DNA from 3 places in the Paenarthrobacter sp. YJN-D genome. Region 1 is predicted to be linked to each of the others. Evidence: riboswitches for the same ligand, from Rfam matches in the RefSeq annotation. Region 1 holds a riboswitch; each other region holds the start of a gene.
The links. A riboswitch is a leader RNA that binds a small molecule or an ion and turns the genes downstream of it on or off. The one in region 1 is predicted to bind cyclic di-AMP.
Positions count from the first base shown of each region.

Region 2: another riboswitch for cyclic di-AMP. It lies ahead of HMI60_RS18710 (hypothetical protein); the one in region 1 lies ahead of HMI60_RS07770 (hypothetical protein).
Region 3: another riboswitch for cyclic di-AMP. It lies ahead of HMI60_RS08855 (M23 family metallopeptidase); the one in region 1 lies ahead of HMI60_RS07770 (hypothetical protein).

Region 1 covers NZ_CP053549.1:1,624,406-1,634,663, reverse strand. The annotation lists gene HMI60_RS07785 (winged helix-turn-helix domain-containing protein) at 1-608, opposite strand, end outside; gene HMI60_RS07780 (response regulator transcription factor) at 1,270-2,010, shown strand; gene HMI60_RS07775 (cell wall metabolism sensor histidine kinase WalK) at 2,014-3,513, shown strand; cyclic di-AMP (ydaO/yuaA leader) riboswitch at 3,622-3,809, shown strand; gene HMI60_RS07770 (hypothetical protein) at 3,813-4,670, shown strand; gene HMI60_RS07765 (glycosyltransferase) at 4,843-5,901, shown strand; gene HMI60_RS07760 (aminotransferase class V-fold PLP-dependent enzyme) at 5,909-7,300, opposite strand; gene HMI60_RS07755 (HAD-IA family hydrolase) at 7,350-8,033, opposite strand; gene HMI60_RS07750 (VOC family protein) at 8,079-8,456, opposite strand; gene upp (uracil phosphoribosyltransferase) at 8,503-9,138, opposite strand; gene HMI60_RS07740 (nucleoside deaminase) at 9,161-9,718, shown strand; gene HMI60_RS07735 (VOC family protein) at 9,743-10,123, shown strand; gene HMI60_RS07730 (DNA glycosylase AlkZ-like family protein) at 10,131-10,258, opposite strand, start outside.
Region 2 covers NZ_CP053549.1:4,029,369-4,039,626, forward strand. The annotation lists gene HMI60_RS18660 (PTS mannitol transporter subunit IICBA) at 1-1,435, opposite strand, end outside; gene HMI60_RS18665 (TetR/AcrR family transcriptional regulator) at 1,502-2,224, opposite strand; gene ptsP (phosphoenolpyruvate--protein phosphotransferase) at 2,354-4,039, shown strand; gene HMI60_RS18675 (HPr family phosphocarrier protein) at 4,069-4,347, shown strand; gene HMI60_RS18680 (helix-turn-helix domain-containing protein) at 4,382-4,789, shown strand; gene HMI60_RS18685 (hypothetical protein) at 4,870-5,115, shown strand; gene HMI60_RS18690 (alpha/beta fold hydrolase) at 5,201-5,998, shown strand; gene HMI60_RS18695 (DUF6480 family protein) at 6,132-6,395, shown strand; gene HMI60_RS18700 (ATP-dependent DNA ligase) at 6,411-7,475, opposite strand; gene HMI60_RS18705 (hypothetical protein) at 7,522-7,752, shown strand; cyclic di-AMP (ydaO/yuaA leader) riboswitch at 7,881-8,031, shown strand; gene HMI60_RS18710 (hypothetical protein) at 8,047-9,225, shown strand; gene HMI60_RS18715 (CdaR family transcriptional regulator) at 9,494-10,258, opposite strand, start outside.
Region 3 covers NZ_CP053549.1:1,862,113-1,872,370, forward strand. The annotation lists gene HMI60_RS08820 (helicase-associated domain-containing protein) at 1-1,489, opposite strand, end outside; gene HMI60_RS08825 (hypothetical protein) at 1,544-1,759, opposite strand; gene HMI60_RS08830 (cold-shock protein) at 1,984-2,367, shown strand; gene HMI60_RS08835 (DUF3027 domain-containing protein) at 2,376-2,996, shown strand; gene HMI60_RS08840 (MFS transporter) at 3,040-4,350, shown strand; gene serC (phosphoserine transaminase) at 4,427-5,557, opposite strand; gene HMI60_RS08850 (metal-dependent transcriptional regulator) at 5,860-6,555, shown strand; cyclic di-AMP (ydaO/yuaA leader) riboswitch at 6,751-6,991, shown strand; gene HMI60_RS08855 (M23 family metallopeptidase) at 6,996-7,832, shown strand; cyclic di-AMP (ydaO/yuaA leader) riboswitch at 7,957-8,139, shown strand; gene HMI60_RS08860 (C40 family peptidase) at 8,144-8,875, shown strand; gene HMI60_RS08865 (NlpC/P60 family protein) at 8,970-9,752, shown strand; gene HMI60_RS08870 (HNH endonuclease) at 9,969-10,258, shown strand, end outside.

The sequences.
Region 1 (10,258 bases):
AGGTTCAACGACTCGCCATCCAGGTGCACTTCGCGACGGGCAAGATCGATCAGCACGCCTGAGGGGCGGGCTTCCTGCTGCGGAGCCGGACGTGCCGCTTCCGCACGCTGGCGGGAGGCTACGGTGGGGTCGCCGAAGGTGGAACGCACGACGTCGAGCGCGGACCCGGGTGCCCCGGCGGGAGCGACGGCCACGGCCGCGTAGCTCTCGGCGCCTGTCACCAAGGACTGCGCGTAGGCACGGATTTCCTGGGCCAACTTGGCAATGGAGGTTCCAGCCGCAGCTGCGGTCTCTTCGTCAATACCCATGTAGAGCACGAAACCGCGGGCTACGTTGTCGTTGGCGACGGGGCGCAGCCTGTCCGACTGGGCGATCACCGGGGTGGGCGCAGTCATGGGTGCCGGCTCGGCGGCAGGTACTGCACGCAACTGGCCGTAGGAGTTGGGGTTGTAGCCCTGCGGCACGTACCCGGGAGCCTGCTGGCCGGCGCCTTGCTGGGCGGGGGCGTAGCCGGGGCGGTTGCCGAAACCGGGGCGGAGCCCTGCGTTCGACGCGGCCTTGTTGGCGTTACGGACGGAGATGTGGACGTATCCAGATGCAACTGACATGGAGTGCTTACCTCAAAAGTGAATAGCCGTCATCGCGGCTTCGAATGCTGAATGTCCCCGCAATGAGTTTGGGGAGGGGCGCCCAACGCTGGGCTAGGGGGCGAATGCCTGAAACTTCTTGGGGTGGAAAGTTAGGCTTGCATTCGACAACAGCGGTCATCATGGCCAGCGGGTGTGCTGGACCAGGTTGCTGCGGCTGCAGGTGCTGTTGAGTTCTTGTTCACATTGGAAGTGTGCAACGTAACAATGGCAACACGCAAGTAACAAAGCGCCGAACCGTCCACATTTTGAGACGTAGAGGTCTATTGTGCTGCAAATCACAATTCCGTGGACCCCTAAAATGAACGCCATTTCATTCGTTGCGAGGAAGAAATATTAGCCTTCCAGTGAATTTTCTTCGGCTGATCGGGCATGATTCGCACTCTCGTGTTCGCGATCGCAGCTGATTCGGAATCTCACGTTCTGAAACACTTGTTGTCCAATCGTCGGCCGGCAACTTCTCGAATTTTTTGTCCGGAATCTGGTAGAGACGGCGAAATCGTCCCCCGTTTCAGGACCAAGTGCCACCCCGGGCCGGGTCCCACCTCGCTAGTGTTGACTTCACAGCGTCTTCACAGGACCGGCAAAGCGCTGGCAAACCAGCAGAACAGAGAGTTGTCCCATGGCCTCCTCGCACTCCATGACCAACAACCTTCCCCAGCTCACCCATCCTGACGGGTCCCCCATCCGTGCACTGGTGGTGGACGACGAACCCAGCCTTGCCGAACTCATGAGCATGGGCCTCCGCATGGCCGGCTGGTCCGTAGCCGTGGCTGCCGACGGTCCCGGGGCGGTAAAGCTTGCCAAAGAATTCCGACCCGACGTGCTGGTGCTCGATGTCATGCTGCCCGGTTTCGACGGCGTCGAGGTCCTCAACCGCATCCGTGCTTTCGCCCCGGAAGTTCCCGCCCTGTTCCTCACCGCCAAGGACGCCGTCCAGGACCGCATCGTTGGCTTGGCGGCCGGGGGCGACGACTACGTCACCAAACCTTTCAGCATGGAAGAAGTCCTCCTCCGCCTCCACCGGCTGGTCCAGCGTTCCGGCGTCGCTGCCATGGACACCGCCGAACTGGTGGTGGGAGACCTGACCTTGAACGTGGACACCCGGGAGGTAACAAGGGCCGGCGAGGACATCACCCTCACCGCCACGCAGTTCGAACTCCTGCGCTACCTCATGGAAAATCCCAAGCGCGTCGTCAGCAAGGCCCAGATCCTGGACCGCGTCTGGGACTACGACTTTGGCGGCCAGGCCAACATCGTGGAGCTCTACATTTCGTATCTCCGCAAGAAGATCGAGGCGAACCACCCACCCATGATCCACACCATCCGTGGTGCCGGCTACGTCATCAAACCCGCGGACTAGGCATTGGGCACCCTTTCAGGAGTTGCCAGGAGCTCCCGGCGCAGCTGGCTCAATCCCTCCACCTGGCATTTGCGCACCCGCCTGGTGCTGGTAGCCATGGCCTTGCTGGTAGCAATCTGCAGCGCCGTCGGAATCGTCAGCTACGCCTCCATGGACGCGGTGTTCAACAAGCAACTGGACCAGCAGCTTCAACAGGCCTCCAGCCGCGCGAACGAGTTCGGCAGGCCGCCGTCGAGCTTTCCGAACGCACCGTCCGGGAGGCCGGATCCGCTGGAGGCCCGCGGCCAGGCCGCCGGGACGCTGAACGCCCGGATCGACGGATCAACTGTTCGGAGTTCAGGCCTGATCGACGCCCAGGGCAAGAGGGTCTCCCTTTCGGACGCTGACGAGCAGGTACTTCTGACACTCCCCCGGGACAGCCGCCCTGTGGACCGTTCCCTGTCCAACGGCGACTACCGCCTGGTGGCCGTGACAACAAACTACGACGACGTGATCGTGACGGGTCTGCCGCTGGCGGACAAGCAGACCGCCGAGGCGTCCCTGGTCTGGACCATGGTGCTGGTATCGCTGGGCGGTCTGGTGGTGATCGGCCTGGTTGGCACGGTGATTATCCGGCGAACCATGCGGCCGCTTGAGCAGCTCTCCGAAGTCGCCACCAAGGTTTCACGCCTCCCTCTCGACGCCGGCGAGGTGGCACTTGCGGTGCGGGTCCCGGCGTCGGCCTCCCATCCCGGCACTGAAGTAGGGAGCGTCGGCTACGCCCTGAATCAGATGCTGAACAACGTATCCAGCGCGCTGGAGGCCCGGCAGGAAAGCGAAACCAAGGTGCGGCAGTTCGTCGCCGACGCCTCCCATGAACTGCGTACCCCGCTGACCGCCATCCGCGGCTACACCGAGTTGCTGCGGATGACCGAAAACTTCACGGACGACGGCAGGAAGTCGCTGGCCAGGGTCCAAAGCCAGTCCGAGCGCATGACCACGCTGGTCGAGGACCTCCTGTTGCTTGCACGGCTGGATGAAGGCCAACCGGTCAAGGTCACCGATGTGGACCTGACCCAGCTTGTGGTTGAGACAGTGAGCGACGAGAAAGTCATGGCCCCGGACCACATCTGGCAGCTCTCGTTGCCTGATGAACCCATCACCGTCCGCGGCGATGCCACGCAGCTCCACCAGGTGCTGGCCAATCTGCTCTCGAACGCCAGGAAGCACACAGATCCCGGAACTACGGTTGTCACCGGCGTGATGCTCTCGGCCGACGGCAGTGCAGTGGTGACCGTGACGGACAACGGGCCCGGCATTCCGGACGATTTCCAAGGCCGGATCTTCTCCCGCTTTGCCCGGGCCGACGCAGCGCGGTCGGGGTCGGAGGGGACGTCGGGGCTGGGCCTGTCGATCGTGGAATCCATAGTGGAAGCGCATGGTGGAAGCGTCGAAGTGACCTCCCGTCCGGGTCGTACGGAGTTCGCCGTGAGGCTTCCAACCGTGAGCGGCGGACAACTGTAACGATCCCGGCAAGGCGACTCACCGTCGTCGTGATCTCTGTTACCTAAATGTGACTTCTGCGGAAACCTCCTGTACCGTCGAAAGGGTGGGTCGCCCCAACTGGCCCGCATCCGGGATGCGCCGAGCTCTGCCACTTCCCGGAGTCCGTACTTTCTCCGAGGCAGAGACGGGGGACCCAGAGTCTCCGGGCCCAGGCATTTATTGCCGGCCCTTGGGGTGAAGCCGCAGCGTGATGCGCGGCCGGATGACCTCATCCGAACCCGACAGCTAACTCCGCAGGCGCTGAGAGGTAATCACACATGTCTGAATTTAACGATCAGACGCGCCCTTCCGCGCGTCACCGCGACCATAACGACAACCCGTCGACCAAGTCGCAGTCAGTCCTCAAGAAGGCAGCCCGTGACGGCAAGTCCGGTGCACGCATGTCCGTAGTAGCCGGCGTTATCGCCGCTGCACTGGGCGTTGCATCGCTCGGAACCGCCGCCAACGCAGCTCTTACTCTCCCTGAGGCAAGCCGCGTGGCCGAAGCCCGGACCGCCGCCGAGGCCAGCAACAACAAGGCCGCTGAGGAAGCCGCAGCAGCCAAGAAGGCCGCAGCTGAGAAGGCTGCCGCCGACAAGGCCGCAGCTGACAAAGCCGCCGCCGACAAGGCCGCAGCTGACAAAGCCGCCGCCGATAAAGCCGCTGCAGATCAGGCCGCCGCCGCACAAGCAGCAGCCGACCAGGCCGCCGCAGAAAAGGCTGCCGCCGAAAAGGCCGCCGCTGACGCTGCCGCAAAGCAGGCAGCCGACGCCGCTGCTGCCGCCGCCGCAGAAGCCGCAGCCGCCGCAGCTGCTCCCAAGGCTGTGGATGACCCCGCTGCTGCCAAGGCCTACGCCGCCAGCATTCTGGGCAGCTACGGCTGGAGCGCCGCCGAAATGACGGCACTGAACACGCTGTGGGAGAAGGAATCCAACTGGAAGACCACTGCCACCAACGCCTCCAGCGGCGCCTACGGCATTGTCCAGTCCCTTCCGGCCGGCAAGATGGCTTCTGCCGGCGCTGACTGGCAGACCAACTACCAGACCCAGATCAAGTGGGGCCTGAACTACATCAAGGAACGCTACGGATCCCCGTCAGCTGCCCTGGCCTTCCACCTGGCCAACAACTGGTACTAAGCCAAGCTGTTTGATTGCCGCCCCGGCTTCCGCCGTTTGCCTCAGTTCTTACTGGAGCGGATGGCGGAAACCGGGGCGGCTTCTTTCGTTTTCACAGGTGCTTGCCGGGGCTCACAGTAGTGTCACAGCTTCCGCCTAAAGCGTTCATAATCTGATCCTTCATTCTGGATCCATGACCATCACGGATCCAGGGACCGTAGTCCACCACCCGCAGGACCCGGGCGTGGGCGTCCCCGCCCGGGTTCCTGTCCTGGACCTCACCGTGCCCGTCTGCGACGAGGAAGCGCGGCTAGAGGCGAACCTCCGCCGGTTGCACAGCCACCTCATGGAGTCACTGCCGCACGCGTTCCGGATCACTGTTGCCGACAACGCCAGTACGGACGGTACGCTTCGGATAGCCGAGCGCCTGGCCCGGGAACTGCCCGAACTTCTCGTCGTCCGATTCCAGGACAGAGGCCGTGGGAACGCACTCCGCCAGGTCTGGCAAAACTCGCCGTCGCCCATTCTGGCCTACATGGAAGCCGAGCTGCCGGCGGACCTTTCCGCTTTGGCACCCTTGCTGGCCCCGCTGCTCTCCGGGCACTCGGATGTCGCTGTCGGCACCCGGCTGTCACCGGCCTCGCACACGAACCTGAGCCCGCAGCGGCAGATCATTTCCCGCAGCTACAACGCCCTGCTGCGGACCCTCATGGGCGCCCACGTCTCCGATGCCCAGTGCGCTTTCAAAGCCATCCGGGCCGACGCCGCACGCAAGCTCCTCCCCTACATCAAAGACGACCGCTGGTTCTTTGACACTGAACTCATGATCGACGCCGAGCTCTGCGGTTTGCGCGTCCACGAGGTCCCCGTGGACTGGACTGACGATCCCAACTCAAGCGTCGACGTCGTACGGACAGCCTTTGCCGATCTGCGCGGTATGGCGCGGTTGATGCGCGACCTCGCCCGGGGACGGGTCCCCGTCCGTGAGCTTAGGAGGGAGCTCGGTGCGGTGGCGGAAACGGGAAGCGGTATTCCCGGCAGAGTACTTCGCGCCCTGGGGTGGGCTGCGGTCTTCGTCGTTGTGGTCCTGCTGACGTCCAATCCCCTCGGTTTATTGCCGGGCGCCCTGACCGCGCTGGTTCTGACGGGATCGGCCGCCCGGGTGGCCGCAGGGTTACGCGTCGTCCTGCGCGGGCAGAAGTCCGCCCACCGTCCCCACAGCATTGAGCTGCCGCAGGCCAGGGCACAGTAACGGGCGTCTATTCTTCAGGTTCCGCCTCAACCGCGCCACGGACGGCTGCGATGGACGCTGCAACGTCCCCGGCGTCCGTGGTCCAGTTGCTCACCGAGATCCTGAGGATTTCCCGGCCGCGCCAGGAAGATCCGGACATCCACACCGCCCCCTCGGCCATGAGCCGCTGCGTGATCCTGTGGGTCCGGTTATCGCTGCCGAAGCTCACAGAGACTTGGGTGAACACCACATCATTGAGGATCTCAACCCCAGGGATAGCGGCCAGGCCTTCCGCCAACGCCCGTGCGTTCGCTGCGAGCCTGTCCACCATGGCGATCACACCGGAGCGGCCCAGCTGCCGCAACGCAGCCCACACCGGGATACCGCGTGCGCGGCGGGACATCTCAGGAACCTTCTCCAACGGATCCCCCAGGCCTGTTTCCGTGGCGATCAGGTAGCTGGTGTGGACACTGAACGCGCGGCGGAGGGATTCCGGCCGCGAGACGATCGCCAATCCGCAGTCATAGGGAACGTTCAGGGTTTTGTGGGCATCCGTTGCCCAGGAATCTGCCTCCTCGACGCCGGCCAGCCTCGGCCTCAGGGTGGGGCTGACGGCTGCCCACAAACCAAAAGCACCATCAACATGGACCCACGCTCCGCGGTCGTGGGCCACCGCGATGGCTTCTTCCATCGGGTCGAAAGCGCCTGAGTGCAGGTTGCCCGCCTGCAGGCAGACCAGCGACGGTCCGGGCTGCTCATCCATGGCCGCAGCCAAAGCTTCGGGAACGATCCTTCCCTGCCGGTCCGCTTCAACAGGGACGCATGCTCCCAAACCCAGGTACCGCAGCGCCAGGTCCACGGCGGCGTGGCGCTCCCTGCCGGCAAAGGTGGTGATGCGCGGCCCACCGTTGAGTCCCAACGATTCCAGGTCCCAGCCTGCCTCATCCATCAAAAACTGTCGTCCCGCTGCCAGGCCCACGAAGTTGGCGGTGGTGGCACCGGTAGTGAATCCGACGTCGGACGTTGCCGGAAGGTGGAGAAGGTCCAGCAGCCAGGCAGCCGCGGATTCCTCGATGGCGGCCGCCGCCGGTGTGGCGAAGCGGAGTCCGGTGTTCTGGTCCCATGCCGACACGAGCCAATCGGCGGCCATGGCTGCGGGCAGGGTCCCGCCCATGACCCATCCGAAGAACCGGCCGGACTGGATGGCCATGAGGCCGGGTTCAGCCAAAGCGGCGAGTTCATCCACTACCTCGGCGGCATCGGTGGCCTCATCAGGCAGCCGCGGCAGGATGCTTTTAGCCACCTGGTCGGCGTCGGACGAAGGACGGACAGGGCGGGTAGGCACTGACGTGAGCCAAGCACCGGCATGGACCATGGCCCGTTCCAATGCAGCACCGTAAGCCTCCGGCATCGCAGACATGCGCACAGCCTACGCCCGGTTAACGGGCTGGAACAGTACGAATTGAAAGCTAGAGGGTCAGCGTCAGGAGGTGGCCGCCGTCGTCATCCTTCACGACGGTGACCGTCACGGCTGAGTAGTCCAGGATCCGCCACATGCCAGGCTCAAGGCCGCCGCCTGCGTCGCCCACCACAACAGTCCGCATCCCCGCGGCCCGCGCAGCCGCGATACCTGCCGGTGCGTCTTCGAAAACCACGACGTCGGCCGGCTCGGCTCCCAGCAGCGCGGCCGCTTTGAGGTAGCCCTCCGGATGCGGCTTGCCCCGGGTGACGGACTCTGCGGTGACGGTGGTGGACGGCATGGGGAGCCCGGCGGCCTGCATGCGGATTTCTGCCAGGATGCGGTCTGCGGAGGTAACCAACGCAATGGCCTCGTCCGGCAGGCCAGCCAAGAGCGCTTCGGCGCCGGGCAGCGCGATCACACCGTCCGTCCGGGACCGCTCCATTGCACCGAGCTCGGCAGTCAGCGCCTCCATGTCGGAACCCGCGGGAGCATAGCGGCGCACAGTATCGCCTGCCTGGACGCCGTGGGACGTGCGGAGGATCTCGTCGAAGTCCAGGCCATAGCGTTGGGCGAACTCCAGCCACACCTGTTCCACGATGGCCGTGGAATCGACCAGGGTGCCGTCCATGTCGAAAAGGACGGCACGGGCATTCAGCACCGGCGGGGAGGCAGGCTCGGCAGGATGGCTCATGGTTCCATCCTGCCGCACCCGCGGGACGTGGTGCTGCTGTGTGACTTAGCCGTTCGGCCGCTGCGGCAAGTACTGGAGGGCCCACTTGTTTCCGTCGGGGTCGGCGAAGTACACAAAGTGGCCCCAGTCCTGGATGTCGACATCGCTGACGTCCACGCCGTTTGCCTTGAGCTGATCGTGGGCTTTGTTGATGTCGCTCACCACCACCTGCAGGTTAGGGGCGGTACCTGGAGGAGCATCTGACAAGCCCTCGCCGATAGCGATGGAGCAGGCCGAACCCGGCGGGGTCAGTTGCACGAAGCGAATGCCGTCCATGGGACGCTCGTCAAAGTCGGCGTTGAAACCGACCTTGTTGACGTAGAAATCCTTCGCGCGGTCGACGTCGGACACAGGGACAAATACCAGTTCAAGTTTCCAGTCCATGCGCCACAGGCTAACGGGGCCGCCGGGAAACCGGTAGGGGTGTGAGTCAGCCAGCCACGCCGTAGAGGCGGTCGCCGGCGTCGCCCAGGCCGGGCACGATGTAAGACTTTTCGTTGAGTTTCTCGTCGATCGAGGCCAGGACGATCTTCACGTTGGCGTCGGACAGCTCTTCTTCAAGCTTGGACAGGCCTTCGGGGGCTGCGAGGAGGCAGATGCACGTGACATCCGAGGCGCCGCGCTTGAAGAGGAACTTGATGGCTTCCCGGAGCGTACCGCCGGTTGCCAGCATGGGATCCAGGACAAAGATCTGCCTGCCTGTGAGGTCCTCGGGGAGGCGCTCGGCGTAGGTGATGATATCCAGTGTTTCTTCATCGCGGGCCATGCCCAGGAAACCGACCTCGGCCGTGGGAACCAGCTTGGTCATGCCCTCCAGCATGCCCAGCCCTGCGCGCAGGATGGGGACCACCAGCGGCGTGGGCTTGGTGAAAGCCGTGCCGATGGTCTTGGTGACGGGGGTCTCGATCTCTACTGGCTGGACCTTGACCTCGCGGGTGGCTTCATAAGCCAGCAAGGTGACCAGTTCTTCGGTGAGTTGCCGGAAGACCGGTGAAGGGGTGTTCTTGTCCCGCAGAACGGTGAGCTTGTGAGCGACCAGCGGGTGGTCCACGACGAGTGTGCGCATCCCCCAAAACTATCATTGAGACATGAGCGCCACCGAGCCGTATCACGCAGGACACCTGGCCTGGATGGGCCTTGCCCTGGACGAAGCCCGGTTGGCGTTGAAAACCGACGACGTCCCGATCGGCGCCGTGGTGCTGGGGCCCGACGGCGTCGTGCTGGGTTCCGGACGCAACGAACGGGAGGCGCACGGTGACCCGACCGCCCATGCCGAGGTGGTGGCGATCCGCCAGGCGGCCGCCGCGCTGCAACGGCACGCGCTTGAATTGGGCGAAGGCGGCGACGGTTGGCGGCTCGAGGACTGCACCCTGGTGGTCACCCTGGAGCCGTGCGCCATGTGTGCCGGGGCGATCGTCCTGGCCCGCATTCCCCGCGTCGTTTTCGGCGCGTGGGACGAGAAAGCAGGAGCGGCGGGATCCGTGTTCGATATCCTCCGCGAGCGCCGCCTCAATCACTGGGTGGAGGTCTACGCCGGGGTCCGCGAGCAAGAATGTGCGGCGCTCCTCAAGGACTTCTTCGCCTCGCATCGCGCTCCGGCAGGACACGCTCCGGCGGAACACGCTGTAGAGCACCGCCCATCCTGATCCCTTCCTTCACGGGAGCAAGCCATGACAGTTTCGTTCAATCACACCATCGTTTACGCCACGGACAAGCAGCGATCCGCAGAGTTCCTTGCCCGGATCTTCGGGCTCCCGGCACCGAAGCCCATGTGGTCCTTCGTCACGGTGTCCTTCGAGAACGGCGTGACACTGGATTTCCTGGACGCGGACGGGGACATCACACCCCAGCACTATGCCTTCCTGGTCAGTGAAAAAGAGTTCGACCAGATCTTCCTCAGGATCACCGCAGAACACGTGCCCTACTGGGCCGACCCTGCACGTTCCCGCGGGCAACAGATCAACCACAACGACGGCGGCCGCGGCATCTATTTCGCGGACCCCGACGGACATTTCCTGGAGGCGATCACCCGGCCGTACGGTTCGGGCTGATGGTGCCCTACCGCCCTGCCGCCGCGTCCAACGCGTCGATCCGCACCTGACGTGATGCCGGGGAGTCCAGGCTGAACGAACGGAAATCGCCGAGTTCATCGCGGATCCAGGCCTCCACCTCGGCGATCCGTTGGC
Region 2 (10,258 bases), 1.9 Mb from region 1:
AGTTGTCTACCGAGTAGTGCACGGCGCTGGACGTGCGCGGTTGTGCACGTTCGGTGAGGTCCTGGTGGGTGACCACGACGTCGTAGGTGTCGCTGAGGTTGGCGATGGCCGAGTTGGTGACCTTGACGTCCGGGAAGCCGGCCGCCTTGATCTTGTTGCGGAGGACGGAGGCACCCATGGCACTCGAGCCCATGCCGGCGTCGCAGGCAAACACGATGTTCCGGACCGGACGGGTCAGGACGGTGCCTTCACCCTGGGCTGCTTGCCGGTCTCCCACGAGGGCGGAGGAGACGGAGCTCTTCTTGCCCTTCATGGCTTCCATGCGGGACGTGGCTTCACTGAGATCGTCGTCGCCCTTGTTCTTGGACGTGCGCAGGATCAGGGAGGCGATCAGGAAGGACACAGTGGTGGCAAGCACGACAGCGAGGACCACGCCCACGTAGCTGTCACGTGAGGTTTGGGCTATGACGGCAATGATGGAACCCGGAGCTGCCGGAGCCACGAGACCGGAGTTGGTGATGGCCAGGGTAGCGATGCCCGTCATGCCGCCGCCGATGGCAGCGAGGATGAGGATGGGCTTCATCAGGACGTACGGGAAATAGATCTCGTGGATTCCGCCCAGGAAGTGGATGATCGCAGCACCGGGAGCCGATGCCCGTGCAGCACCACGGCCGAAGAACATGTAGGCCAGCAGGATGCCCAGGCCGGGGCCGGGGTTGGCTTCGAGCAGGAACAGGATGGACTTGCCCTGGTCCAGCGACTGCTGGATGCCCAGCGGTGTCAGTACGCCGTGGTTGATGGCGTTGTTCAGGAAGAGGACCTTGGCAGGCTCGATGAAGATGCTGGTGAGGGGCAGCAGGCCGTTGTCCACCAGGAACTGAACCACTGAGCCGGCACCGGCTGTGAAGGCCTTGACTACGGGGGTCAGGCCGTAGAACCCGAGCAGGGTCAGAATTCCGCCCCAGATACCGGCGGAGAAGTTGTTGACCAGCATTTCGAAGCCCGGACGGATCTTGCCGTCCCAGATGCTGTCGATCTTTTTCATGGTCCAGCCGCCCAGCGGCCCCATGATCATGGCCCCGATGAACATAGGAATACCCGTGCCCACAATGACACCCATGGTGGCGATGGCACCCACCACACCGCCGCGGACGTCATAGACCATCCGGCCACCGGTGTAGGCAATCAGAAGCGGAAGCAGGTAGTTGACCATTGGGCCCACAAGGCCCACGTTGGCAACACCCTCGGCGTTGGTCCCATAGCCCCCGAGTTCCGGGACGGGAATCCAGCCCTTCTCGATGAACAGGGCCGTGATGAGGCCCCAGGCGATGAAGGCGCCGATGTTGGGCATGATCATGCCGGACAGGAATGTTCCGAACTTCTGGACTCCAACGCGGGCGCTGGTGCGGGGCTTCGCAACTGTCTCTGTTGCCATGTGAATTCCTAACGTGTTTCCCGCGGCGGCGCGGGGTCAGTCGATATAGAGATCGAGAGAGAGCAGCTAGGAGCTGCTGGAAATGCGGTGAAGCCATTCCAGGAAAAGCTTCAGTTCAGAGCTGGAAAGTTGGTCCGAATGCGAGGCCTGCAGTGCCGCATTCAGGGCGATTGCCGCAACAACTACCGACGACTTACCGGAGTCGTCCGCTGCGGCGCCACGGGCGGTTTCCGTGGAGACGGCAAAAATCATGGAATCCCGGGTCATCGTTGAGAGCTCGAGGTTCCGTTCTTCCACCGGTTCAGCGATCAGCATGAGCGTGACGCCCACGTTGGCCGCGAGAATGCTCCGTGCCGCTTCGCGGGGCGGCACGTTGATCTGACCTGCGATGGCGGCCTTGTTCAACATCTCTTCCAGGAGCGCTTCAGCATCGGCCACGATTGCCGGGCGGCTCTCCGGCCTGATGTTGCCGAACATGACCAAGTACAGATGGGGTTGGGTCAGTCCGAACTGGACGTGGTTGTCCCACATCCGCCGGACGTCTTCCAAGGGCTCCCCGGACGGCGCAAAGTCCCGCTCCCCCGCCACGTACTCTTCGAAGCCTGCTGATACGACGGCGTCGAACAGTCCTTCCTTGTCACCAAAGTGGTGGTAGAGCGTAGGCGCCGTGACACCGGCAAGCTTGGTGATCTGGCGCGTTGAGACCGCTGACCCCTCCGAATTCGCCAGCAATTCGGCAGCTGCGCGAAGCAACCGAATTTTAGGCGGAAGCTGGTCATCGAAACTCATAACCGCTACCCTAGCACCTATAGCGTTGCTATATGAAGTGGCTCACAAAGGAATTTTGTAGGCTGGTTACAGAGGCTCCCGGTGCCGTCGCCGACGGGTCTGAAACAACAAGCAGGAACAGAGGATTCAGTGCAGAATTTCCAAGGAGTTGGGGTAAGCCCTGGCCGCATCACGGGTTCCGTCCGCCAGATGCCCAAGCCGGTGAGTGAACCGCCGTCGGGGGAACGCCTGGCCGCGGACGTCGCTCCGGAAGACGCCGTCGCGCGTTTGAAGGCAGCCGCGCAAGCCGTCCATGACGAACTCAAGGCGCGCGCGGAAACTGCCTCCGGCGACGGCAAGGCCGTCCTTGAGGCCACCGCCCTCATGGCCAAAGACACCATGCTGCTGAAATCGGCGGGCAAACTCGTCAACGCCGGAACCTCCGCAGAACGGGCCATCTGGGAAGCCGGCGCATCGGTCTCCGAAATGCTGCACAACCTGGGCGGCTACATGGCCGAGCGCGCCACCGACGTCCTGGATGTCCGCGCACGCATTGTTGCTGAACTCCGGGGTGTCCCCGCACCGGGCATCCCGTCCTCCGAAACACCCTTCATCCTGGTAGCCGAGGATCTCGCTCCCGCCGACACTGCGACCCTGAATCCCGCAGTTGTCCTGGCGCTGGTGACCTCAGGCGGCGGGCCGCAGTCCCATACGGCGATCATCGCGCGCTCCCTTGGCCTGCCCGCCGTCGTTGCGGCCCACGGCGTGGACGGGATCGCGGACGGCTCAGAGGTTTATGTGGACGGCGCTGCCGGCTTCGTCGCCGTCGAACCGACCGAGGAACAACGTGCACTTGCCACCGCCTGGGCGGAAACTTCCGCCACGCTGGCAGCCTTCGACGGAAACGGCACGACGGCGGACGGCCACCTGGTCCCGCTCCTCGCCAATGTGGGCGGAGCCAAGGATGCCGTGGCAGCTGCGAAGCTGGGCGCCCAGGGCGTTGGCCTGTTCCGCACCGAATTCTGCTTCCTGGAGCGCGACACCGAGCCCTCCGTGGATGAGCAGGCCGCCGCCTACAAAGCCGTGTTTGACGCGTTCCCGGGCAAAAAGGTGGTCCTCCGCACCCTCGACGCCGGCGCCGACAAGCCCCTCCCCTTCCTCACGGATGCCACCGAGCCCAACCCTGCACTGGGCGTTCGCGGCTACCGCACCGACTTCACCACCCCGGGCGTCCTGGAACGCCAGCTCGAGGCGATCGCCCGCGCCGCGTCGGAATCCGAGGCCGATGTGTGGGTCATGGCTCCTATGATCTCCACAGCTGCCGAGGCAGGACGCTTTGCCTCGCTCTGCGCAGCAGCGGGAATCCGGACGCCAGGCGTAATGGTGGAGGTCCCCTCCGCCGCGCTGACGGCCGCAACCGTGCTGCGTGAAGTGGGATTCGCGTCCCTGGGCACGAACGACCTCACCCAGTACGCCATGGCCGCCGACCGCCAGCTGGGCCCCCTCGCGGATCTGAACACTCCGTGGCAGCCCGCGGTGCTGCGGCTGGTGCAGCTCACCGTGGAAGGCTCGGCACAAGAGGGCAACAACAAGCCCGTTGGCGTCTGTGGCGAGGCCGCCGCGGACCCCGCCCTCGCCGTCGTCCTCACCGGACTGGGCGTCACCACACTGTCCATGACCGCGCGCTCGTTGGCCGCGGTCGGGACCGTGTTGAAGACCGTCACGCTGGAGCAGGCGCAGGAACTTGCACGCCTGGCTCTTTCCGCCCCCAGCGCCACCGAGGCACGCGACTGGGTCCGCGCCAAGCTCCCCGTGCTCGAAGAGCTCGGCCTCTAACCCTTCCCGCACCAACGCAAGGAGAAACCATGCCAGAACGCACAGCAACCGTAGCCAGCCGCTCCGGACTGCACGCCCGGCCCGCTGCCCTGTTCGCCGAGGCAGCCGGCGAGCAGCCGGTGGATGTCACCATCGCCATGCAGGGCCAGCCCGAGGACGAAGCGATGGACGCGGCCAGCATCCTCTCGCTTATGACCCTCGGCGCTGCGAAGGGTGACGTGGTGGTGCTTCGGGCCGAGGGGGACGGTGCCGATGCCGCGCTGGACGCACTGGTGAAGCTGCTGGAAACGGATCTGGACGCGGAGTAAGTTCTTCCTCCACGCCGCAGGCTAGGCTTCTGCCATGGCATTGATAGCTCCCCGCGTCACAGCAGGCCTCCCCACCGACGACGCCCGGAACCTGGCACGCTCCCTCAACGACAGCGACGACATCACCGTGTTCGTGGACGGCACGGTCCACCGCCTGCCCGATCAGGCGCGGGACGCTGTCGTCGACCTCCTTGCGAGGCTCGGGCGGGGCGAAACGGTGACCGTCAGCAGCGTGGAGGAAATGCTGACGACTTCGCAGGCTGCGGAGCTTGCCGGGATCTCGCACACCTATCTGCGGAACATGACCGACCGTGGCGAGATTCCGGTGGAGTACCGGGGAACGCATCGTCGGATCCGGCAGGCGGCGATCATTGCGTGGCTGGAAACCCAGAAGCGCAAGCAGGACGAAACCGCCGCTGCGGAGGCTGCGGAAAGCGACTGAAAGCGTCCGAGTGATAAGGATCAAGCAACGATCCCAGCCAACAGGCGGGGACCTGTAAAGCCCGGGGTTACGCTTGATCGGTGGGCAATTTCAAAGGGTGGCATATCGTGGCCGGTTTGGCTGCGCTTGCCCTTGCCATACCCTTGGGCTCAGCCATGGGATTGAACTTTGTGGCCACCTTCATGTTCGCGTGCACGGTGTTCGTGGCGGTCACCATGTGGACCGAATCGAAAATCGCACGACGCCGGGAGGCGGCTGACGCTGCGAAGGCAGCTGATGCGCGGCCGGCCGACTCCAATGAATCGGACGACGCCGCGCGGGACTAGCTCGCACCGGCGAGCCCTCCGAAACCGACAGCATGCTGTTCAATAGCTGTATGGCTTCAAGGTACTTTTCCGTCATTTATCCCGCATGAGCGCGCTACTGTCCTCCGACATAGAGGCCCATGGCCTCACCGGACGCATCTTCTGGACCGAGGGGTCTCCCGACCCCGGGTCCGCCGCCGGGGCCGGGTCGGCAGAGAAGCCTGCCTACATCCTGATCCACGGCATCGGGGTTTCCCACCGGTACCTAGCACGACTGCACGCCGTGCTGGCGGCGCATGCGCCCACGTACTCCTTCGACCTGCCGGGCTTCGGCGGCACTCCCCGACCCGGCAGGCAACTCCAGGTCGAGGACTACGGTGCCTTCATTGCCGGGGCCCTGGCATCCCGCGGCATCGACTCCTACATTTTGGTAGGCCACTCCATGGGGGTGCAGTTCGCCATTGAGGCTGCACTGCACCGGCCGGAAAGTGCACGGCAGCTTGTGCTCATGGGGCCGGTTGTCGATTCGCGGCACAAGAACGTGATGCAGCAGTCGATTGCCCTGACACTGGATGGCATCCTCCGCGAGAGTCCTTCGTCCAACTGGATCGTCATGGGGGACTACTTCCGGTGCGGACCGCGCTGGTACGTCACCGAACTGCCCGTGATGATGAAGTACCCGACCCTGGATCGGCTGTCCGGCATCGATGTCCCGGTCCTGGTTCTCCGGGGAAGCCGCGACAATGTTGCCGGACCGGATTGGTCCTTGAGGCTTTCGCGGGCGGTGGCCCAAGGGCGCCTGGTGGAAATTCCCGGCGTCGGCCACGTTGCCCAGCACATGCGCCCCAAAGCCGTGGCGGACGCCATCCGCAGCTTCGTCAACGCCACCACCCGGCACCGCTGAGCAAGCAGGACGCCGAGGCGCAGGGAGCCGCATTGGCACGGGCACCTCTGCGGACGGCCTTGTTGGCGCGGCCCGTCCCGGATAGGCTTGCGGAGCAAGCTAATTAGTAAGCTTACTTACGAAAGGGCTCACCATGACCAGCTATGACCCGGAAGACGATCCCCGGACCTTCGGCGTGAGCGGCGCCAGTGGACCCATCGACACTACCGCCGACGCGGACAGCATCCACGAAGATCCCGACATGCGCCAGGACGAGGACGACGACCCCGCTTCCTCGGCCAATCCCGACCCCCTGGATGGAAACGTCACAGGCCTCGAGCCAGGCGGCGGCGTGCCCCCGGGAGAAACCCCGCCCGCCGAAGGCAGCATGAGCAGCGACCAGGGGCACGAGGAGTAGTTCCCCGCCGGGCCACTACGGCAGGCTCAGGATCTCCCCAAGGTCGTACTCCGCAGGCTCTTCCAGCTGCGAGTACGTGCAACTTTCAGGAGTCCGGTCCGGCCGCCACCGACGGAACTGCGTCGTGTGGCGGAACCGGTCACCCTCCATGTAGTCGTAGGCCACCTCGATCACCAGTTCGGGGCGCAGCGGCACAAAGGAGAAGTCCTTTCCGGCGCTCCACCTGCTCTGCGCCCCGGGCATCCGTGACCCCCCGGGCGAATCGTCCTGCTTGGCCCACTCGCCCCACGGATGGTCGCCGAGCTCCACTTGATAGGGCTCAAGCTCCGCCACCAACGCCTCCCGCTTTGCCATGGGGAATGACGCCACGACGCCGACGTGATGAAGCCGGCCTGAGTCGTCGTAGAGCCCCAGGAGCATCGACCCCACAACTTTCGCGGTCTTGTGCCAACGGAATCCGGCCACCACGCAATCGGCTGTCCGCTCATGCTTCGTCTTGAACATCACCCGCTTGTTCGGCTGGTAGGTGCCGTCGAGCGGTTTCGACAGCACGCCGTCGAGGCCTGCTCCCTCAAGCTGCACGAACCATTCCTTGGCGCGCCCCAGGTCCGTCACCGCAGGCGTTACGTATACAGGAGGCCGGGCGTCGGCGAGGGCCTTCTCCAAGGCAGCGCGCCGCTCGGCGAAGGGCCGGCCGGTCAGATCCTCGTCGCCGAGGGCAAGCAGGTCGAACGCCACCAGGGACGCCGGCGTCTTCTCCGCAAGCATCCGAACCCGGCTGTCCGCGGGATGGATTCGCTGCTGCAGCACCTCGAACTCAAGCCTGTTGCCTTGGATCAGGATGATCTCGCCGTCCACAACGCACTTGTCCGGAAGGTTCTTCTTCAGCGCTTCCACCAGCTCCGGGAAGTAACGGGTCATGGGCTTCTCGTTGCGGCTGCCCAGGACGATGTCGTCCCCGTCCTTGAAGACGATGGTCCGGAATCCGTCCCATTTGGGCTCGTAATGCCCAACGTCGGGGATGTTCGTGACGGACTTGGCGAGCATGGGCGAAACGGGCGGCATCACTGGTAGGTCCATAGCTCATGTCTACCGGCCAGTACGTGCCCAAGGCTAGTGTTGGCGGATGGACATCTTGGCCGTGTTGGCAGCAGTGCTCGGAGTTCCCGCGCTCATAGGCGCGCTTTGGTACTGGATTGCGCGGGAGAACAAGCGCGGCGTCCGGCGGGCCGCAGCAGGCGGCTTGCTGGGGATCGCAGACGAAGTCTTCCGCCCTGCCACACATCAGGCCCACCAGGTCCGGAAAATCGAACACGAACTCCCCGCCCCCGCGCCGGCCCCGAAGCCTAAGCGGTAGCACCCTCCCGCGGGGGCAGAACTACCGCCCGTTACATTAATGTGACTTTACTTTCCGCCTCCTGTACGGTCGTAGGGCGACCCGATCTCCGCTGGGCCGCTTCTGGATTGACGCCGGGCTCTGCCGCAATCCAGGATCCGCCAGACCCGCGGCAGAGACGGGGGACCCACAGTTTCCCGGGCTTGTTTTCTCCGCAAGCCCTTGGGGTGAAGCCGCCACGCGCGGCCGGACGGCCTCGTCCGAACCCGACAGCTAACCTCGCAGGCGTTGAGAGGCACAACCATGTCCCCAACCATGGATAACCCACGCCGCGCGCAACTCGAGCGCGAGCGCACCAAGCCAACCGGACGCCGTCGGGCCCAACCCAGCGGATCCCCGGAACCAGCCACGACGGCGATCCCCACCCAAGCAGAACCCGCCACGACGGCGATCCCCACCGTAACGGCACCCACTCCGGCATCACCCGCTACGGCTGCGCCCATCACGCGGGCTGCGGCCCGGGCCGCTGAGCGTGAGCGTGCGGCAAGGGCTGTGATCGCCCCTGCCGAGCCGAAGGCAGCCCCTGCGCTTCCGGAGCCGGCAACCGCAGCGATTCCGGTAGTCGAAGCCGCGCGGGCCGCAGCTCCGGCATCCACCACACCAGGGCCTCCCACGTCAGCCATTCCCGTGGTTGCCGCCCGCAAGGCAGCCACCCGCGGGGAAGCCGGAGCCGAAGCGGCTGCCCCGGCCCCGGCGGCATCCCGCAAGACACCTCCGCCGGTGACGGCATCAACCCTCGGCACCACCTCCTCATTTGGCCGCGAACCCCAAGCTGTTCTGCGGAAAGCCGCGTCGGTGAAGCACATGAGCCAGCGCATGGCAGTGGTTGCCGGAGCGCTGGGCCTGGTACTGACTGCGGGAACCGTCGGGCAGGCACTGGAGCTTCCGTTCTTCGGTCAGGAAAGTCCGGCCCAGGAAGCCAACGGCGGCCAGAGTGGCGAGGACCGCCAACCGGGCTCGGCAGCCCCTGCGCCCCGGGCTTCCTACACCACAGCGTCCTCCCCGTCGTCGTCGGGTCAATCGTCATCCGAAGCAGGCCAACCGGCGACGGTACCGGAAGCGCCTGTGGCGGTTTCGCCGTCGTCGGTTCCTTCACCGCACGTCTCCCTGGCAGCCCCTGTCTGGGTCCCCTCGGCGTCCGCCCCGGCAGTCGCAGCGCCGTCCCCCGTAGCCGGCACTCCGGCTCCGACCCAACCTGCGCCGGCGCCCGGCGACGTGCCCTCGGACACGATCACGACGCCGCCGGCAACACCGACGCCCACCACGACGCCGACGCCGACCACCACTCCCACGCCGACCCCGACGCCAACACCGACGGGAACGCAAACGGCAAAGCCCCGGCCCACCGGCAAGCCCACCGCAGGCACGTCGCCTCAGCCGCAGGCGTCCACCTTGGAGTCGCTCCTTGACGCCGCACAGAAGGCACTGCAGTGAGCACGCGGTTGCCCCGCACCAACGTGCACGCCGGCTGGCACGGGCGGTACTGCAGCAGCAGCCGCACGGCAACGTTCCGGCGCCGTTTGGGCCGCTGGAGTTGCCAGCGGCTGAGGCGCTCCTGACGCGTTCCCCCGTGAACGGCCAGGCAAGCGCATTGGCATCAGATAAGGCAGGTACCCGCGCGGGTACCTGCCTTATCTGTTTCTTGCGCTGAGTTTTGCCGGTGCTTAGATCCGCGGGTCCGGGCTCAGATCCGCGGTCCGGCTCAGATCCGCGGCCTGCCGGCCCAGCGCCGCGCCTTCAAGGCAGCATGCAGTTCAAGCCGGATGGCACCGTTCAAGGGATCAGCACCGATGAGCTGGCGGATGCGTCCGAGCCTGTTGTAGATGCTGCTCCTGTGGAGGTGAAGTTTCGCCGCGACATCCTGCACGGCACTGTCGTTGTCGTAGAGAAGCTCCAGGACCGGCAGGAGCTCGCCGTTTTTGTCCTGGTCCTCAAGCGTCCGGAAATGCACCGAGCCGGTATCGTCCCAGCCGCCCGGTGCCAGCAGGCGGTCAAAGAGCTGGTACACGCCCACGGAACGGCTGTCCACCAGTTCCCCGAGCTGCGCATCCACGGCCGCCGCCTGCGCAGCAACCTTGGACTGCCGGTACGCCCCCGCGAGCTGCCTGATCACCTGGAAGGGTTCGCTGATCCCCAGGATGACGCGGTCCACGGTCCGGCCGGCACGCTTTGCGAGCTCAAGCTGGTAATGGACCAGGACCTGCGCGTGGTCTGCCCGTCCTCCGGATTCCCGGAACAGGACCACCGAGTGGGTTTCCGTGCCCGCGCTGAACAAAGCCGCGTTCACGCCGATGGTGGACTGCAGCGCGGCTGAGCGGTGCGTGAGGGTTGCCGCGATGGGATCGACGTCGGACCGGGCACCTTCGGCGTCAAGGATCGTCACCAGTTGCCACGGGCCGCGGCCTTGGATCTCCTTCCACCCCGCAACGGCCGCCACGGCGTTCGATTCGCCGCCACAGGCCGAGAG
Region 3 (10,258 bases), 240 kb from region 1:
TGCCGCGGACCAGGGAGCTGAAACGGCGGGACATCCTCGGCTGAGCCCACTCGGCGCGTTGGAGTACGGCCCTGGCGTCCAGGACGGGTGCTTTGCCGTCGGGCGCGGCTGCCTCGACGGTCAGCTCGTTCAGGATTTCAAGGACACGACGCCGGACCACCGGGGCATCCGGCCGCTGGGCCTCCGCGGACAAGGCGTTGATGGTGGTGCCCGCTGCACCATGATGGGCCGTCGAGGACGAAGGGCCCGTCAACGGCTGCCCCACCAGCGAAGGGGCGCGCTCGCTGGCAAGCCAGGCATTGACCAGCCACAGCCATTGTTCCTGCCGGGGCAGACTGAGCCATTCCAGGGACGGCGGCTGGATCCACGTTGAACTGTCGACGTCCAGGCGCAGCAGGCCGGACAAGGCACACAGCTCCAGGAGAATCGCCGTTTCGTGCACACCCAGGCGGATCGACTCGGCAAGGCGACGCAGTTCCCGGACGCCCACGCCACCGCTCCGGAGCGTGGTGAGGGGCTGCTCCCGGACAGCGAACAGCAGCTCGTTGGCCAACCGCAGTGTTTCCGCGATGGCACCCATGGCCGCGTTGCGCCGCAGTGCCGCACTGGTGTGCCCCAACTCCGGAACCGGCGGGGAAAGAGTGAAGTCGTCAATGATGGCGCCGCCCCGGAGCGCAAGGCCCACGCTGTGGGGCAATTCGACGTGGCCGGCATCCAGGGGAACCAGCAGGCCGCGCGCCAGCAACCAGTCAATGGGCCCGACGTCGTGGCTTTCGTGCGTGACGGAAGCCCGCCGCTGTGCCTGGGGTACTGCGCCCATGGCCCAGCTGCCGAACTTGTTCAGCAGGCCAAGCGTCCGTTCGGGCGCTGACGAAAGGATGGCCCGCAGGTTCTCGGGAGTGGCCGTCCATCGCTGCAGGGCCAGGGCCGCATCCATGGGTGTGCTGGCCGGATGGATTCCCAGGCCGCTTTGGTGCAGCTCGGCGACCAACTGGACCACCCGCTGGGCGAAAGCGGGTTGCAACCGCACAAGTTCCGTGTAGCTCCTGCCCAGTCCAGCCGGGTAGATGCCGATCACGTCCTTGAGGCTGCCCACCGGAAGGTAGAAACGCTGGCGCGACGAGGTGGGCGGTGAGCCCTGGGGCGGATCAGCCCGGTGGATCAAGGCCAGCTCCTGCAGCTTTGCGAGGATCGGGTCCAAGGCCGAAAGAGTGGAACCGGCGATGACCTTCTTCAACCCTGCCGCCGAAACGCTGTGCCCGGTATCGGTGTTGGTACACAGATGGAGGGTTTCCAGGACCTGCATTTCCGGCTTGTTCAGGCGTTCAAGTGCCCGCTGCACACTGACGCGTGCGCTCGCCCTCGCAGCCAATGCCGCAAAGTCCGGCGCCATGGGGGAAATGAGATCAGGCCGCGCGGCAAACAAGGCCCGCAGCGAATTGTCGCTGCGCGCTTCCAGTTCCTTGCTGAGCGCGCGAATAAGGGACATCAATCCAACGTTACCGCCCCGCGGCAACTCGTGCCCGATCCTGGGCCGGCCGCCCTACTGCCGGCGGCGTTGCCGGACTGCGTCCAGCATCAGGACCATCGCGAGCGTGAAGGCCACAGGCAAACCATAAAGGGCAGTGGAGGTAACCCAAACGGGCGCCACGCCACCGTAATATGCCACTGCTATGACCACGGCAACAGCTGCCAGGGAAAAGGCGGCAATGGCGACGGCGGCAATCATAAGGGGGCGGCGGTAACCCGGGGAAGTCATGCCTTCAACGCTAGCAGCAGACAGTCCGGGGCCGCGCGCCGCAGGAAATGAAGCCGCAGCTTGCCCGTGCATGGCCGACAAAGCGGGATTAGGGGGTCCGGCAGGATAACCTTGAAGGAACAGACCAACACGGACCGGACTGTCACCCTCGATCCCGCAGCTATCTGCGGATGCGGTAACGGCCCGGCGTGTCTCCCACAGCAAGAACGAAGAAGGTTGATTACGTGCCTACCGGCAAGGTCAAGTGGTATGACAAGGAAAAGGGCTTCGGCTTCCTCGCAGCTGAAGACGGCCAGGAAGTCTTCCTGCCCAAGACGTCCCTGCCTGCGGGCGTAACGGAGCTCAAGGCCGGTACCCGCGTGGAGTTCGGCGTCGCCGACGGCCGCCGCGGTGCCCAGGCACTGGGACTTCGCGTCCTGGAGAAGACTCCGTCGATTGCCAAGGCCAAGCGCATGAATGCCAGGGACCTCGCTCCGATGGTGCAGGATCTGGTCACCGTCCTGGACAACCTCTCCGGTTCGTTGTCCTCCGGCAAGTACCCCGATGGCAACAAGGCCAAGGCCATCAGCATGGCGCTGCGCAAGGTTGCCGACGAGCTGGAAGCCTAGGACCGGCCATGACCTCGGAATCCGCACAGGAAACAACGCCCGCACAGGATGTCCTGGATAACGCCGGGGCAGGTCCTCGTGGTGCCCAGGCTCCTGGCAACGGGGAAGCTCCCGCGCGGAAGCCCACGGCCACCAAGCCGCGTGCCGGTTTGCCCGTGTGGCGCACTGGCAAGCCGGACGCCTTCCTTGCAGCCGCCGTCGATACTGCCCGTGAGGCTGTGGAGGGCATCGCCAAACCGGGCGAGGTGGGCGCGCACCTTGGCGCCAAATCCGAAGGTGACCGAGTGGTCACCCACCTGTTTGAGTCCAAGCTTGCCGGATACGGCGGCTGGCAGTGGTATGCCGTGGTGACCCGCAACTCGCGTTCCAAGATCGTCACTGTGAGTGAGCTCGGGCTGTTGCCTTCCGAGGATTCCATCCTGGCGCCGGAGTGGGTGCCTTGGGCCAAGCGTGTCCGGCCCGAGGACGAGACGCCCTTGGTGGAGGAGACAGAAAGTGACGTTTCCGAAGAGTCCGTGCAGGCTGCCGAAGACGAGGCAACCGGCCCGGCCGCCGAAGACGACGACGAACCGGACGAGTCCGGGGACGAAGACATCGCTGTGGACAGCGACGAAGCCGGGGCTGAATAAGCATTGCGGAAACACTGGGTGACTCAATGGATGGCGGACACTGATGTCCACGTTTAGGTCGCTCGGAATCCTCAACTACCGCATCTGGTTCTTCGGTGCGCTGATATCCAACATCGGGACCTGGATGCAGCGCACAGCCCAGGACTGGCTGGTGTTTGACCACCTGACAGCGCATGACGCCGGGGCGATGGGCATTACCTTGGCCCTGCAACTGGGGCCTCAACTGTTCCTTGCGCCCTGGGCGGGACTGCTGGCTGACCGCTACAGCCGGCGCAAGCTGCTGTTCATCACGCTCATAGCCATGGCCTTGCTCAGTACCGGCCTGGGCATCCTGGTATTGCTGGGCGTGGCTGAGCTGTGGCACGTGTACATTTTCGCGTTGCTCCTGGGAATCGTGACTGCCCTGGACGCGCCGGTGCGCCAGACATTCGTCTCCGAGCTGGTTACCGACGACTACCTGTCCAATGCGGTGGCCCTCAACAGCGCTTCCTTCAACGTGGCACGTATGATCGGACCCGCGGTCTCGGGCGTGCTGACGGTGGTGGTGGGCCCCGGCTGGGTTTTCCTTATCAACACCGTCTCGTTCGTGGCCATGCTTGTGGCATTGAAGCTGATTCCGGTGAAGTCGCTTCGTGCCCAACCCCGTGCCGCCGCCGGGAAGGGACGAATCCGGGAAGGGCTGCGCTACGTGCTGAGCCGGCCCGATATCCAGGTGGTCCTGGTGGCCATTTTCATCGTGGGCACTTTCGGACTTAACTTCCCGCTGTTCATCGCAGCCATGGTGGGTACGCAGTTCGGCATGGATGCAGGCGCATTCGGGCTGCTGAACTCCGTCATGGCCATCGGCTCAGTGACCGGGGCGCTTATGGCCGCGCGCCGTGGCCGGCCCCGCCTCAGGCTGATCTTCGCTGCAGCCGGTGGTTTCGGCGTGGCAAGTGCCCTCGCAGCCCTGGCTCCCAACGCCGTGATGTTCGGGCTCGCCCTGGTCCCATGTGGCCTGTTCGCCTTGACCCTGATTACCAGCGCCAACGGTTACGTACAGTCCACCACCGAGGCAGTCATGCGTGGCCGCGTGATGTCCCTCTATATGGCCATTTTCATGGGCGGGACACCCATCGGCGCTCCGCTGGTGGGCTGGGTGGCCAATGTGGGCGGCCCCCGCTGGGCTGTCGGCGTCGCGGCCGTAGCCGGCGTCAGCACCGCCGTCGTGGGTTTGGTGTGGATCATCAGGGCTAAGCAACTGCGCCTCCGCTTCGATCGCAGGGCCCGCGGCCTGCGGCATTTCCGGGTGGAGTCGCTGCTGTCCGGTCCGGTTACTGAGGACGGCGACGGCGGCCCTGGGCCGGTCCGCTAAGGCGCCTGGGGGATTTAAACGGGGGAGCCGCCCGGGCATGACCCAGGCGGCTCCGTTCGATCCTTTTTTGGGGGAGCTACTTCTTCAGTTCGCCCACCACGTAGTCGATGCTGGCGAGCAGGGCCGAGACGTCGTCCGGTTCAATGGCTACGAACGTGGCGATGCGCAGCTGGTTGCGGCCAAGCTTGCGGTACGGCTCGGTGTCCACCACGCCGTTGGCCCGCAGGACCTTGGCGATGGCGGCGGCGTCAATCGAATCGTCGAAGTCGATCGTGGCGATGACGTTGGAACGGTCTTCGGCGTTGGCGACAAACGGCGTCGCGTACTCGGAAGCTTCTGCCCATGAGTAGATGCGGTTGGCCGAATCTGCCGTGCGCTTGCTGGCGAAGTCCAGGCCGCCGTTGCTGTTCAGCCACTGCACCTGGGCATCCAGCGTTACCAGGGTGGAGAGCGACGGCGTGTTGTACGTCTGGTTCAGCTTGGAGTTGTCGATGGCTGTCTGGAGGTCCAGGAAGTCAGGGATCCAGCGGCCACTGGCTTTGATGCGGGCGGCCCGCTCCAAGGCGGCGGGGGAGAAAAGACCGAGCCACAGGCCGCCGTCGGAGGCGAAGTTCTTCTGCGGCGCGAAGTAGTAGACGTCCGACTCCGAGACGTCGACGTCCAGGCCGCCGGCGGCGGAGGTCGCGTCCACCAGGACCAGCGAACCTTCGTCGGCTCCCTGGACCCGCTTTACGGGAGCCGCGACGCCGGTGGAGGTTTCGTTCTGCGGCCACGCGTACACGTCAACGCCGGCTTCTGCCTGGGCGGCAGGACGGGTGCCGGGTTCGGACTTGATGATGGAGGACGCATCAAGGAAAGGTGCCTTGTTGGTGGCGGCGGCAAACTTGGAACCGAACTCACCGAAGGAGAGGTGCTGGGCCTTCTTGTCCACCAGGCCGAACGCGGCGACGTCCCAGAACGCGGTGGAACCACCGACGCCGAGGACAACCTCGTAGCCGTCGGGGGCGCGGAAGAACTGGCTCAGGCCCTCCCGGACGGAACCCACCAGGTTCTTGACGGGAGCCTGCCGGTGGGAGGTGCCCAGGATGGTGGTGGCAGCGGCAGACAGGGCCTCGAGCTGTTCCGGGCGGACCTTGGACGGTCCAGCGCCGAAGCGTCCGTCTTTCGGCAGGAGGTCGGCGGGTATGGTGATGCTGTTGTCGCTCACGTGTGGCTCCAAAGGGTATCGGCTCAAGATGGGTCGTGGCAGGTGGCGTCAGCTGCCCCTTCGACACCCCAATTCTGCCTGACATGGCCCGCGCGCAGGAACCTGCCCCTGTCATAGTCCGCCACGTGGAACGCGGACGAACAAGATGCGACCGCAATGGGTCCGGAATTATCCGGAGTAATTCCAAATAAGCTAGGCTGGGGGTTGGCGTTCAAAGGGTGGCGGTGGCACCGCCCACCCCGGTATGGGACGCGGTACGGTGGAGATTACGCAAGAACTGCGTTCGAGGAGAGCTGAGCTGGATGACGGATCTGATCGATACCACTGAGATGTATCTTCGGACCATTTTGGAGCTTGAAGAAGAAAACATTGTGGCTCTCAGGGCCCGCATAGCCGAACGCCTGCGGCACTCCGGCCCCACGGTCTCCCAGACCATCGGGCGGATGGAGCGCGATGGCCTGGTGATTGTGTCCAACGACCGCCACCTGGAGCTGACCGAAGTCGGACGCAAGCGTGCCACCGAAGTCATGCGGAAGCACCGCCTGGCGGAGCGGCTCCTGGCCGATGTCATCGGACTCGACTGGGCGTACGTGCATGATGAAGCCTGCCGCTGGGAGCACGTGATGAGTGAGCGCGTGGAGCGCCGGCTCTATGAACTGCTTGAGCATCCCACCGAGTCACCTTACGGAAATCCGATTCCGGGACTGGAAGCACTGGGAGGCATGGCCGGAACACAGTTCCCCCGGATCGACGTGAACCTCCTGCAGGCCATGGACGGCTACGCCTCCGACTCCCGGGTGGTTGTCACGCGGCTGGCCGAGCCCATCCAGGTGGAGCCGGAACTGCTCACCCAGTTGGATGAGGGCGGAATCCGGCCCGGGGCGCCGGTCTCGCTCGAGCGCGTGGGCGAGTACATCTCCGTCCGGGTGCCCGGCATCGAAGGAGCCTTGGAGCTCCCGCCTGAAGTTGCGGCGCACGTCTTCGTGTCCCTCAACTGACAGCCTTCCGGTCCGACAACCCTCCCGGCAGTGTCAAACCTCACTTTGAGAGGCTTTGGCGCGCGTGTGACCTGCGGTTTTTCGAAATTGATGATAATGGCCCGCCGCCGCAGGCGTCTTTCTGTTGATAACGAATTTATTACCAAGGGCCTTAATCCCCTATAGTTATCTACTAGCGCTGATACCAAAGCGTTACCTGATCCGGAGCCGAGCTCTGCCAGCGGATCGGGTGAACCATCACCACTGGCAGAGGCGGGGGAACCACAAGCGGCTGTCTAAAGAAGCAGCCTTGGGGTGAAGTCCGCAGCAGAAGTGCCCATTGATGCAAGTCCCTCCTTGGATACCTGTGTGCCGTGAGCGCTTCGTGCGGACCGGGTCTTTGAACTCTCTGACCCGAATCCGACAGCTAACTTCGCAGGCTTTTCAGAGAGGAACAGAGTTTGACATCGCAGAACGTCAGGGGCCGCCGCCGTGCGTCCGGCCCCGCTACTGAGCTGCGGCCAGCCCGCGTCGTAACGGAGATCCGGCCCCGCGACACCGAACGCCAGGTGCGCCGCCGTAAGAGCCCGTTGCGCCAGGTTGCCGACTTCGCCGCAGCAAGTGGCGTCGGGCAGAAGGCCGGAGTTGCGCTTGCCGCCACCGGACTTGCCCTGACTGTCGGCCTGCCGGCCACCAGCCCCGTCATGGCCACCTCGGAATCGGGACAGTCCGAATCTGCCCTGGCCGTTGGCGGCACTGTCGGAAGCCAGCCCGAAGTTTCCGCGGCAGCATCAGCCAAAATCGACTTCAGCCGCGCAGCTGTAGCCACCGCTGCGGACCCTGACGGAAAGCTGAAGCAACTGCTCAGCGCCCAGTCGGCCGGCAGCATCCAGCGTGCTTCTTCCGTGGGCACCCTGGGCAGCCCCCTCGACACGCTCACCACCGCTTCCCCCTTCGGTTACCGCGTCAGCCCCCTCACGGGCGGCACCGGCGACTTCCACCGCGGCCAGGACTTCGTGGCCCAATGCGGAACTGCCGTGCATGCAGCTGCAGCAGGCAAAGTGACTTTTGCCGGGTGGCACGAGTACGGCGGAGGAAACCGCGTGGTTGTGGATCACGGCAACGGCCTGGAGACCACGTACAACCACCTGTCGTCCTTCAACGTCCAGGTGGGCCAGACGGTCAACCGCGGGGACACCGTAGCCCTGAGCGGCACCACAGGCGCCTCCACCGGCTGCCACCTCCACTTCGAAGTACAGGTCAACGGCGAGGTCGTTGACCCCATGGGCTGGCTCTAAGCCAGTTGATGGTGCTCTCTCGCATTGATGACAGGCCTCGTGACCTGAATGTGACATTCGCTTTCAATTGTTATAACCTTCAGAGCGCATCGGCTTTTTAGGGGGCCGGTGCACTTGAGTGGATTGCCTAGCTCTGCCACCACTCGAGGTCCGTTCGCAAAATCGTCTGGCAGGGGCGGGGGAACCACTTCTGGTCTTCGAATGAAGGCCTTGGGGTTAAGTCGCAAAGTTTCCCAGTGAAGCAGCGCGGCCGGATGACTCCCATCCGAATCCGACAGCTCACCTCGCAGGCATTGGGAGAGGCTACCTACGTGTCATCACGCACTACCCCTGCGCGCCATCGCGCTGAATCGGTTCGTTCGAACCCGTTGAACACTCTTTCGAAGGCTGTTTCCTCGAACGCCGGTACCGTTGGCCGCCAGGCCGCCGTGCTGGCAGCAGCCTCAGGCCTCGTCCTTACTGTCGGGTTGCCGGCTCACGCCGCTGACACCGACGTCTCCACCTCGGAAGTCTCCAGCACCCAGCAGCTGGCTGCCACCGCGGTGGTCACCGCAGAGCCAACAGCCACCGTCTCCTTCGAGAGCCCCGTCGTGGCCACCAAGGAAGCCCCCAAGGTTGTCCAGCGTGCGGCCCAGGTCACAGAGCGCACGGCGGATGAAGCCACTGCAGTCACTGCCCAGTCCTCCGAAGCCAAGGAGTCCGCCTCCAGCGCGGCAGCATCCGGGCTCGCAGCGATTGCCTACACAGGAATCGGCTCGCCTTACGTATGGGGCGGCACTACTCCGAGCGGCTGGGACTGCTCCGGCTTCACCCAGTGGGTCTACGCCCAGGCCGGCATCAGCATCCCCCGCGTCAACGCCTGGACGGCCATGAAGCCCACCAGCGCCCCCCAGCCCGGTGACCTGGTCATGCAGAACGGCGGTGCGCACGTAGGCATCTACGTCGGCAACGGCATGATGATCAGTGCTTTGAACCCGGGCCAGGGAACCCTGCTGCACTCCGTGGCCTCCACCGGCACGTCTTCGTTCTTCACCCTCCGCTAGAAACAACCCGATTCGGGGCCGGCTGACGTACCCCTGCCAGCTGACCCACTACCCACAGGTACCCCAACTGCCTGCGGATACGAAAGAGAAAACAATGACCAGTGCACACAAAGTTGCACGGCACCGCGCTGAGGCCCCCAAGACCAGCTCGCTTGCCGTCATCGCAAAGGCCGTCACCGTCAACGCCGGTGGCGTCGGCCGCCAGGCAGCAGTCATCGCCGCAGCTTCAGGCTTGGTGCTGACCAGCGGTATCGCTGCCAATGCTGCTGAGACGAATGTCGACCGCGAATCGACGTCGACGTCCGCCCTCGATGTCCAGTCTGTTGCCCAGGCCACCATCGCTGCGGACTCCACGGTTGCCATCTCTTACGAGCGTCCCGTGGTCACCACCGTGGAAGCTCCGGCTCCCGTGGTTGAAGAGGCTCCGGCAAAGGTTGAGGCCAAGGCATCGACCAAGTCCACCGCCACCGCAGCTCCGGCCACGAACGCCTCAGTGGCCGTCAGCACTGCCACCCCTGCACCCGCTGCTCCGGCTGCGTCCAGCGGACTCGGCGCAGCAATTGCTGCCGCCGCGTACGCCCAGCTCGGTGTCACGCAGGACTGCACCATGCTGGTTACCAACTCCCTTGCAGCCGTGGGTATCCACTTCCACGACTGGCCCGCCGGTTACCTGTCGCTTGGCCGCACTGTCAGTGCAGCCGAGGCACAGCCCGGCGACCTCGCCTACTACGCCAACGGCGGTTTGGCCGGACAGGCACACATTGCTGTGTACGTCGGCAACGGCATGGCAGTCCACGGTGGATGGAACGGATCCACCACGGCACTGTTCAGCGTTAACGTCGGCTCCGGCCCGGTCTTCATCCGCGTCAACGGCTGACAATCAGCTCCCGGAACACCCCGCAGGCAGATGCCTGCGGGGTGTTTTGCTTTAATCACGCGTGAACTTTTGCCGACACTGTGAGCGAAACGACAAATAAATTCGTTGATACGGCATATAAGTGCTTACCCTTGTGTTGTCGATCCACAGCCCGTACATGCAGAGGGCAGCCGGCCCTCGTGCCCCTGACGGGTGCGGCCGTGAAGAGGTACGTGCATGCGCACACTCGTTCTGAATGCTGGATATGAACCGCTGGCGGTAATAACTTTCCGCCGGGCGCTGGTCCTTGTGCTCACTGGGAAAGCAAGCGTAGTGGCCGAAGGCGACGAGCCTGTCGTCGGGCCACAGGAGATTCTCGGACGCCCCTCCGTGATCCTCCTTAACCGCTACATCCGCCCCAAGTACAACAAGATCACTGCCGTGAGTCGCCGCGGGGTTCTTCGCCGCGACGGTCACCGGTGCGCCTACTGCGGGAAAACAGCCCACACCATAGACCACGTACACCC